3 regions of the Lentzea sp. NPDC058450 genome follow, and region 1 is predicted to be linked to each of the others. Evidence: riboswitches for the same ligand, from Rfam matches in the RefSeq annotation. Region 1 holds a riboswitch; each other region holds the start of a gene.

Region 1 (2,987 bases):
GTACGCCGCCTGGTTCTTCTCCCGCAACGGAAGCAGCTCGCGCAACGCCGGTTCGTCGACCTGGATGATCCGGATGCCGGCGGCCTCCAGGTCGCTGATCTCGTCCCGCAGCGCCAGCGCGACCTGGGCCGCGGTGTCGGCGAGCGGCTGGTCGTCGCGCACGAACGACCACGCGAGGATCGTGACCGGACCGGTCAGCATGCCCTTGACCGGCTTGGACGTCAGCGACTGCGCGTAGGTGCTCCACGCGACGGTCATCGGCTTCGAGCGGGAGACGTCGCCGTGGATGATCGGCGGCCGCACGCACCGCGAGCCGTAGGACTGGACCCAGGCGAACTCCGTGCCGGCAAAGCCTTCCAGGTGTTCGGCGAAGTACTGGACCATGTCGTTGCGCTCGGGTTCGCCGTGCACCAGCACGTCCAGGCCGATGTCCTCCTGGAGGTCGATCACGCGCCCGATCTCGTCGCGCATCCGCTGCCCGTACTCGTCCTCGGTGATGTCGCCCTTGCGGACCGCGGCGCGCGCCTTGCGGATGTCGCCGGTCTGCGGGAACGAGCCGATCGTCGTGGTGGCGAGTGGCGGCAGGCCGAGCCGTTCCTGTTGGGCGGCAGCGCGTTCCGCGTACGGCGCGCGGGTGCGGTGCTCGGGCCTGAGCGCCTCGATGCGGGCCCTGACGTGGTCGTCGCGGCGCGGCTGCGGGAGGTCGCGCTTCGCCTCGTCGGCCCAGGCGCCGTCGGCCCCGGTGCGCAGGGCCTGACCGAGCAGCACGATCTCGCGGACCTTCTGCCGGGCGAACGCCAGCCGCGCCTGGACGTCCGGGTCGAGGGTCTCGGCTTCGAGGTCGTACGGCACGTGCAGGAGCGTGGAGGACGACGAGACGACGACCTCGCGGGCGGACCCCAGCAGGGACGCGGCCTTCGCCAGTGCGGCGTGCAGGTCGGTGCGCCAGACGTTGCGGCCGTCGACCAGCCCGGCGACGAGGATCTTGTCGCGCATCGCGGGGACCGTGACCGACGCGTCCGGCGCGCTGACGAGGTCGACGCCGATCGCCTCGACCTGCGACTCGGCGAGGATCCCGAACGCCTCGCCGAGGTCGCCGTAGTAGCCGGTGACCAGCAACTTCGGCCGTCCGGGCAGGCCGCCCAGCGTCCGGTACGCGCGGCGCAGGGCGTCGAGCTCGGCGGGGGAGCGGTCGGCGGCGAACGCGGGTTCGTCGAGCTGCACCCACTCGACGCCCTCGACGCGCAGCCTGCCGAGCAGTTCGACGTAGGCCTCCACCAGGCCGTCGAGCAGGTCCAGGGGCTGGAAGTCCGGGACCGTGCTCTTGGCCAGCAGCAGGTAAGTGACCGGGCCGAGCAGCACCGGCCTGGTCGTGACGCCGAGTGCGAGGGCCTCGCGGTACTCGGCGATCGGCTTGTCGGTCGCCAGCCGGAACTCGGTGTCCGGGCCCAGTTCCGGCACGAGGTAGTGGTAGTTGGTGTCGAACCACTTGGTCAGTTCGAGCGCCTGCGCGCCGTCCCGGCCGCGGGCCGCCGCGAAGTAGGTGTCCAGTTCGGACAGTCCGAGGTCGCGGAACCGGTGCGGGACGGCGCCGAACAGCTGGGTGGTATCGAGCACCTGGTCGTAGAACGAGAACGTGTTCGACGGGATCGAGTCCAGTTCGGACAGTTCGGCCCAGGTCTGCGCGCGCAGTTCCCGGGCGGTCTGCTGGAGCGCGGCTTCGTCGATCTTGCCGGCCCAGTACTGCTCGACGGCGCGCTTGAGTTCGCGCTTCGGGCCGATCCGGGGGTAGCCGAACACGGTGCTGCCGATGGTCACAGGCTCTCTCCTCGCGAGCGTGCGGAAGCACCGGAGTCACTCGCAGCGAGGCAGCACGAAGCCTGCCCGTCAGCCCGCCCGAGAGGCTCCGGAGCAGCGCGCACCGGGTGGTGCGCGCACCTGCGGCAGGTCTTCGGACTCGTGGGCGTGACGCACGCTCCTACCGGCCGTCGCTTCCCAGGTCGTGAGACCCAGTGCTGTGTTGACGGCTTTCGTTCCCACTCACCGCTGCGGGGCAGTCCCGGACTCGCACCGGGTTCCCTTTTGCTCCACCCGGGACGAGCCCGGGTGAACCGCTGGCGTGATCGAGACTAGCGGTCCGCGCCGAGCATGCCCAGCGCCATGGTGCCGTACTGAATGGTGAGATCCCTCAACTCCAGCGGGCCGTCCGGTGAGTACCACCGGGACACCCCGCTGCACATCTCCAGCAACGCGAGCCGCGCGACGCTCGGTTCGCCGACGGTGAGCTTCTTGGCCTTCACGCCGTCGACGATCGCGTCCTGCCAGACCTGCTCGTAGCGGTCGCGCAACGCCACGATCTCCGCCCGCCGCTCGCCCGTCAGCGCCCGCATCTCGCCGTCCACGACCGCGGTCTCGCGCGGCTTCTCGGCGTGCGCGCGGACGTGCATCTCGACCAGCGCGACGATCCGGGTGGTCTCGTCGGGCTCGGCGGCGATCGCCTCGGCCTTCGTGATCAGGTCGGTGAGGCTGGTCCGCATGATGCTGACCAGCAGGTCTTCCTTGGTGCCCATGTAGTGGTAGAGCGTCGCGGACGAGAGTCCGGCGGCCTGCGCGAGGTCGCGGATGCCGGTGCCGTGGAAGCCGCGTTCGGCGAACAACCGCACGGCGGCCTCGCGGACCCGTTCCTCCGTCGTCATCGGTTGCCTCCTCTTGACCGGCTGTTCGCGGCCACTCTAGCGTGAGGCCCAATCGATCGATCGATCGAAGGGGAGCGATGACCGTCGACTACGCGTGCCACGAGGGTGTGGCCGTGCTGCGCCTGAACCGTCCGGAACGGCTGAACGCCGTGGTCCCGGCCCTGGTGGACGACCTGCTGGCGGCGTTTCGCCGCGCTGCCGCCGAGGCTCGTGTTGTCGTGCTGGCCGGGCGCGGGCGGTCGTTCTGCGCCGGCCACGATCTCAAGGAGCCGGTGCCGGCCGAATCGGTGC
Region 2 (2,987 bases), on a different contig from region 1:
CCCGCGCGGCGGCTGCACGATCACCGCGACGTTGCCGGACCGCAGCGCGGCCAGCACGATCTCGCCGTCCTTGGACTTCGAGTGGTCGACGAAGAGCGTGCCGGGCGCCTCGCCCCAGTGCTCCTGCATCGACTCGCGGAAGTCGTCCGGCAGCGTCTCGTAGAACTCGCGGTAGTCGGCCGCGGCGATGCGGATCGGGTTGCTCTCGAACTGCTCCTGCGTGAGCCAGTCGGCGTCCTGGCCGCCGGCCGCGATCAACGCGTGGATGAGCTTGTCGCCGTCGAGCTCGTCGACGCCCGGCAGCTCGTCGCCGATGTCGTACCCGTGCTCCCGCATGGCCTTCAGCAGCCGGACGGTCGACGCGGGGGTGTCGAGGCCGACGGCGTTGCCGATGCGCGAGTGCTTCGTCGGGTACGCCGACAGCATCACGACGATCTTGCGTTCGGCGACGGGGATGTGCCTGAGCCTGCCGTGCCGCACCGCGATGCCCGCGACGCGCAGCGCCCGTTCCGGGTCGGCGACGTAGACGGTGAGCCCGTCCTCGTCGATCTCCTTGAAGGAGAACGGAACCGTGATGATCCGGCCGTCGAACTCCGGGATCGCGACCTGGGTCGCGGTGTCCAAAGGAGACAGTCCGTCGTCGTTCTCGTCCCACGTCTCGCGGCTGGAGGTGAGGCACAGCCCTTGCAGGATCGGCACGTCCAGCGCGGCGAGCGCGCCGACGTCCCAAGCGTCGTCGTCGCCACCGGCGGACGCCTTGGCGGGGTTCGTGCCGCCCGCCGCGAGCACCGTGACGACCAGCGCGTCAGCCTTGCGCAGCGTGTCGAGCAGCTCGGGTTCGGCGGTCCTGAGCGACGAGCAGTACACGAGCAGGGCCTTGCCGCCCTTGGCCTCGATGGCGTCGCACAGGGCGTGCACGAACGCCGTGTTCCCGGCGACGTGGTGCGCGCGGTAGTAGAGCACCGCGACCGTGGGACCTTCGGCCTTCGTCTCCTCCCGCTCCAGCACACCCCACGTGGGGGTGGCGGCGGGGGCCGCGAAGCCGTGGCCGGTCAGCAGCACGGTGTCGGAGAGGAACTTGTGCAGCTCGGTGAGGTTCGCCGGACCGCCGTGCGCGAGGTAGAGGTGCGCCTCCGCGCACACGCCACCGGGCACCGTCGACAGCTCCATGAGCGCCGCGTCGGGCTGCATCTCACCGCCGAGCACGACCACGGGCAGCCCACAGGCGAGCAGCCAGTCGAGCCCTTCCTCCCACATCCTGCGGCCACCGAGGATGCGCACGAGCACCAGCTCGACGCCCTCCACGAGCCCGGGAAGGTCGTCGACGGTCGTGCGCGCGGGGTTGCCGAGCCGGTACTCGGCACCGCTCGCACGCGCCGACAGCAGGTCGGTGTCGGAGGTCGACAGCAGCAGGATCACGCAGGCTCCATCCCTCGTGGGGTCCTCGCCCCAGGTTGCGGGTGACGGCCGAAGCGGAGTTCCTGACTCCCAGCGTCGTGCACTGGTCACAGTGGCGGGACCGCGCCGGATTCACACCGGCTTCCTCCTGCGCTTCGTCGTTCGGGCTCACCCTAACCGGCGGGTTACAGTCCGACCTATGCGTAGTCACCCGGATGCCTGCCCCGGCGCCGTCGAGCTGCACGCCGCGGCCGACGGCGGGCTGGCGCGCATCCGGGTGCCGGGCGGCACCCTTTCCGCTACTCAGTGGGACGTGGTCCGGGAGGCCGCCGCAGAGCTGGGTTCGGGTGCCGTCGAGCTGACCTCGCGGGCGAACCTCCAGATCAGGGGCCTGGCGGACGGCGTGGAGCTGGGTGCGCGCCTGGCTGCGGCGGGGCTGCTGCCGTCGGCCACGCACGAGCGGATGCGCAACATCATCGCGGCGCCGTTGGAGGACAACCAGCCGCTGGTCGACGCTCTGGACTCGGCACTGTGCGCGGACGCCTCGCTGGCAGACCTGCCGGGCCGCTTCCTGCTGACGGTGGGTGCCGCGGCGAGTGGGCTCGGCGGGGACTTCGGGCTGGTCAGCGTCTCCCCTGGCGTCTTCGCCCTGCTGCTCGCGGGCCAGGACACCGGCGTCCGCGTGACCGATCCCGTGGACGCCGTGGTGTCCGCCGCCCGCCTCTTCCAGCAGTGGCGCGGCTCGGCCTGGCGCCTGTCCGAAGTGGACGACGGTGTGCGAAAGATCACCGCCCACTTCGGCACTTCGGACGCCCCGCGCATCACCCCGGCTGTGACCCCTGTCGCACCTTCACCGTTGACCCCGGGCGTCCCACTCGGCCGCCTCGACGCGACCCAACTCCCCGGCACCGCCCTGCGCCTGACCCCGTGGCGCAGCCTGGTCGTGCCGGCTGGCACCGACGTCTCCGGCCTCATCACCGACCCGCGCTCCCCCTGGCACGGCGTCAGCGCCTGCACCGGCCGCCCCGGCTGCGCCAAATCGCTCTCCGATGTCCGAGCCGACGCGCGCGCGTGGCTCGGCACCCCGCACTCCCGCCCTGTGCACTGGTCGGGCTGTGCCCGCCGCTGCGGCCGCCCGGCGGGCGAAGTGATCGAGTTCGTCGCGACCGGCGACGGCTACGAGGAGATCCGTTGACGCAGTACATCAAGGACGGGGCGGAGATCTACCGCCAGTCCTTCGCCACCATCCGCGCGGAGTCGGACCTCACCGGGTTCCCCGACGACGTCGCCCAGGTCGTCGTCCGCATGATCCACGCGTGCGGCATGACCGACCTGCCCGCCGACGTCGCGTTCTCGCCCAACGTCGTTCGCGACGCCCGCACCGCCCTGCGCAGCGGCGCGCCGATCCTGTGCGACGCCAACATGGTCGCGTCCGGTGTGACCCGCCGACGGCTGCCCAAAGACAACGAAGTCCTGTGCTACCTGCAGGATCCGCGCACACCGGCCCGAGCGCAGGCCATCGGCAACACGCGCAGTGCCGCCGCACTCGAGCTCCTGCAGGACCGGTTCGGCGGCGCGGTGATCGCGAT
Region 3 (2,987 bases), on a different contig from region 1:
CGCCCACGACCTCGTCGGCCGCGTGCAGCGTGATGTCCGAGATGATCCCGGCCACGGTGACCTGGTCGACCTCGACGCGCATCAGCGTCCTCCGAACACGTAGGTGCGGCGCCGCATCAGGAAGATGAAGCAGGGCACGCCGACCGCCGCGGTGATGACGCCGAGCGGGAGCTCCTCCGGCGCCGCCAGCATGCGGGCGGCCACGTCGACCCAGACCAGGAACGACGCTCCGGCGAGGGGCGCGAGCGGCAGGACCTTGCGGTGGTCGGCGCCGACGACCATGCGGGTGAGGTGCGGCAGCATCAGGCCGACGAACCCGACCGCGCCGCTGACCGCCACCAGCACCCCGGTGATGCCGGCGGTGACGATGAACAGCTGCGTGCGGAACCGGTTGACGGACACGCCCAGCGTCGTGGCGGTCTCGTCGCCCATCGCCAGCGCGTTCAGCTGCCGGGCGCGCGTCATCAGGTAGGCGACGCCGGCCAGGGTCACGACGAACGCGATCGGCAACTGCGTCCAGGTCGCGCCGCCCAGGCTGCCGAGCAACCAGAACATCGCGCTGCGCGCCGCCTCGCCGTGCGGCGCCTGGAACACCAGCAGCATCGCGACGGCCGAGAACCCGTACGCCAGCGCGGTTCCGGTCAGCACCAGCCGCAACGGTGTGAGCCCTCGGCTCGTGCGTGCGGTGAGGTAGACCAGAGCCGTGGCGCCGAGGCCGGTCACGAACGCCCCGACCGAGAGCGCGTACACGCCGAGCCCGGACAGGACGCCGAGCGTCGCCACGGCCGTCGCGCCGACACTCGCGCCCGACGAGATGCCCAGCACGTAGGGATCGGCGAGGGCGTTGCGGACCATCGCCTGGATCGCGACGCCGACCGCGCTCAGCCCGGCCCCGACGACCGCGGCCAGCAGCACGCGCGGCAGCCGGATGTCCCAGACGATGTGGTACTGGCCGGCGAGGTCGGCCGGGACGGTGCCGCCGGTGAACGCCGCCCACAGCAGGTCCAGGGTGACGTCGAACGGAACGGACACGGGGCCGAGTGCCACGCCCGCGACGATGCTGACGGCGAGCACGCCGACGAGCGCGCTGATCTTCCCGATCACTGATGCCCTTCCCGCAGTCCACGGCAGGAGTTCCTGGTTGCACCGTGCGCGGGTATTCGGGCTCGTCCCTCTCGACAGAGAGACCTACCGTTGCGGGTCAGCGCCGGATTCAGACCGGACTTCCCCCATGCACGACGAAAGCACTCTAACCCGACACGATCACCCGTCCGTGCGACGGCGGACGTGAGGCGCATCTCGGCTGCGACACCGGGCCGCCCGTATGCAAGCCTCTGACCTGCACGAAAAGAAAACTTCAAAAAAGTTCTGGGTGCGTGTCGATCCGGCGGGGCACCCGTTCGACCTCTGGACGTCAACGAACGAGACGCAAGGAGAACCACCGTGAAGTACATGCTGATCATGCGCGCCACCGACGAGGCCTTCGCCAACATGGGCGAGTTCGACTTCGACAAGATGCTCGAGACCGTCGGCGCGTTCAACGAGGAGCTGATCCGGGCCGGCGTGCTGCTCGCCGCCGAGGGCCTCTCCGACCCGTCCGAGGGCGTCGTCGTCGACTACTCCGCCGAGCCCGCGGTCATCACGGACGGCCCGTACGGCGAGACCAAGGAGCTGTTCAACGGCTTCTACCTGCTCAACGTCGCCTCGATCCAGGAGGCGATCGAGTGGGCCCGCCGCATGCCGATGACCGGCCCCGGCTTCAAGACCGAGATCCGCCGCGTGCCGTCGATCGACGAGTTCCCGCAGGACAACGAGTACATCCAGAAGGAGCGCGCGTGGCGTGAGGCCAACGGCCAGCTCTGATCGCGCGGAGAAACGCCGAAGCCCCGGCCGGGAACCATCCGGCCGGGGCTTCAAAACGTCTGAAACGAACTCAGCCCGTGCGCACGTTCGACGACACGAGTGCCGCGAGCCGGTCGCCGATCGCGTAGGTCGCGCCCGGAGACTGGTGGTCGCGCGTCGCCAGGTCGAACGCCACGGAGGCCTCGATCCGGCGCGCCGCCTCGTGCTCGCCGAGGTGGTCGAGCAGCAGCGCGACCGACAGCACGGCGGCCGTCGGGTCGGCGATGCCCTGGCCGGCGATGTCCGGGGCGGACCCGTGCACCGGCTCGAACATCGACGGGTTGCGCCTGGTGACGTCCATGTTCCCCGACGCGGCCAGGCCGATGCCACCCGTGACGGCGGCGGCCAGGTCGGTCAGGATGTCGCCGAACAGGTTGTCGGTGACGATCACGTCGTAGCGGCCCGGGTCGGTGACCATGTGAATGGTCGCCGCGTCCACGTGCTGGTAGGCCACGGTGACGTCCGGGTGCTGCAGCGAGACCTCCTCGACGACGCGCGACCACAACGAGCCGGCGTGCGTGAGGACGTTCGTCTTGTGCACCAGCGTCAGGTGCCGGCGCTGGCGGTTCGAGGCACGCGCGAACGCGTCCCTGACCACCCGCTCGACGCCGAACGAGGTGTTCAGCGAGACCTCGGTCGCGATCTCGTGCGGCGTGTCCTTGCGGAGCAGGCCGCCGTTGCCCGCGTACGGGCCCTCGGTGCCCTCGCGCACCACCACCATGTCGATCTCCGGCGGGTCCGCGAGCGGGCTGCGGACACCGGGGTAGAGACGAGCCGGGCGGAGGTTCACGTGGTGGTCGAGTTCGAAGCGCAGCCTCAGCAGGAGGCCCCGCTCCAGAATTCCGCTCGGCACCGACGGGTCGCCCACCGCGCCGAGCAGGATCGCGTCGTGCTGGCGAAGCTCCCCCAGCACCGACTCGGGCAACAACTCTCCCGTGGCGTGCCAGCGCGCCGCGCCGAGGTCGTAGCGAGTGATCTCGGCCGCCGGAACGACCTCTCCGAGGACCTTCAGGGCCTCAGCGATGACCTCGGGCCCGATCCCGTCTCCTGGGATCACTGCGAGCCGCATCCACACACCTCCCAGG

What was found. Region 1 has a riboswitch for cobalamin ahead of metE (5-methyltetrahydropteroyltriglutamate--homocysteine S-methyltransferase). Riboswitches for the same ligand answer to the same signal wherever they lie in the genome.
Region 2: linked by a shared signal. The riboswitch ahead of cobN (cobaltochelatase subunit CobN) and the one ahead of metE (5-methyltetrahydropteroyltriglutamate--homocysteine S-methyltransferase) in region 1 are both predicted to bind cobalamin.
Region 3: linked by a shared signal. The riboswitch ahead of ACFWNN_RS18620 (FecCD family ABC transporter permease) and the one ahead of metE (5-methyltetrahydropteroyltriglutamate--homocysteine S-methyltransferase) in region 1 are both predicted to bind cobalamin.

The regions. Positions count from the first base shown of each region.
Region 1 covers NZ_JBHXLO010000003.1:85,377-88,363, reverse strand. The annotation lists gene metE (5-methyltetrahydropteroyltriglutamate--homocysteine S-methyltransferase) at 1-1,818, opposite strand, end outside; cobalamin riboswitch at 1,925-2,131, opposite strand; gene ACFWNN_RS06655 (TetR/AcrR family transcriptional regulator) at 2,130-2,696, opposite strand; gene ACFWNN_RS06650 (enoyl-CoA hydratase/isomerase family protein) at 2,774-2,987, shown strand, end outside.
Region 2 covers NZ_JBHXLO010000008.1:272,498-275,484, reverse strand. The annotation lists gene cobN (cobaltochelatase subunit CobN) at 1-1,419, opposite strand, end outside; cobalamin riboswitch at 1,454-1,589, opposite strand; gene ACFWNN_RS16075 (hypothetical protein) at 1,598-2,593, shown strand; gene ACFWNN_RS16070 (precorrin-8X methylmutase) at 2,590-2,987, shown strand, end outside.
Region 3 covers NZ_JBHXLO010000010.1:239,917-242,903, forward strand. The annotation lists gene ACFWNN_RS18615 (ABC transporter ATP-binding protein) at 1-82, opposite strand, end outside; gene ACFWNN_RS18620 (FecCD family ABC transporter permease) at 82-1,104, opposite strand; cobalamin riboswitch at 1,134-1,280, opposite strand; gene ACFWNN_RS18625 (YciI family protein) at 1,444-1,863, shown strand; gene ACFWNN_RS18630 (3-isopropylmalate dehydrogenase) at 1,934-2,971, opposite strand.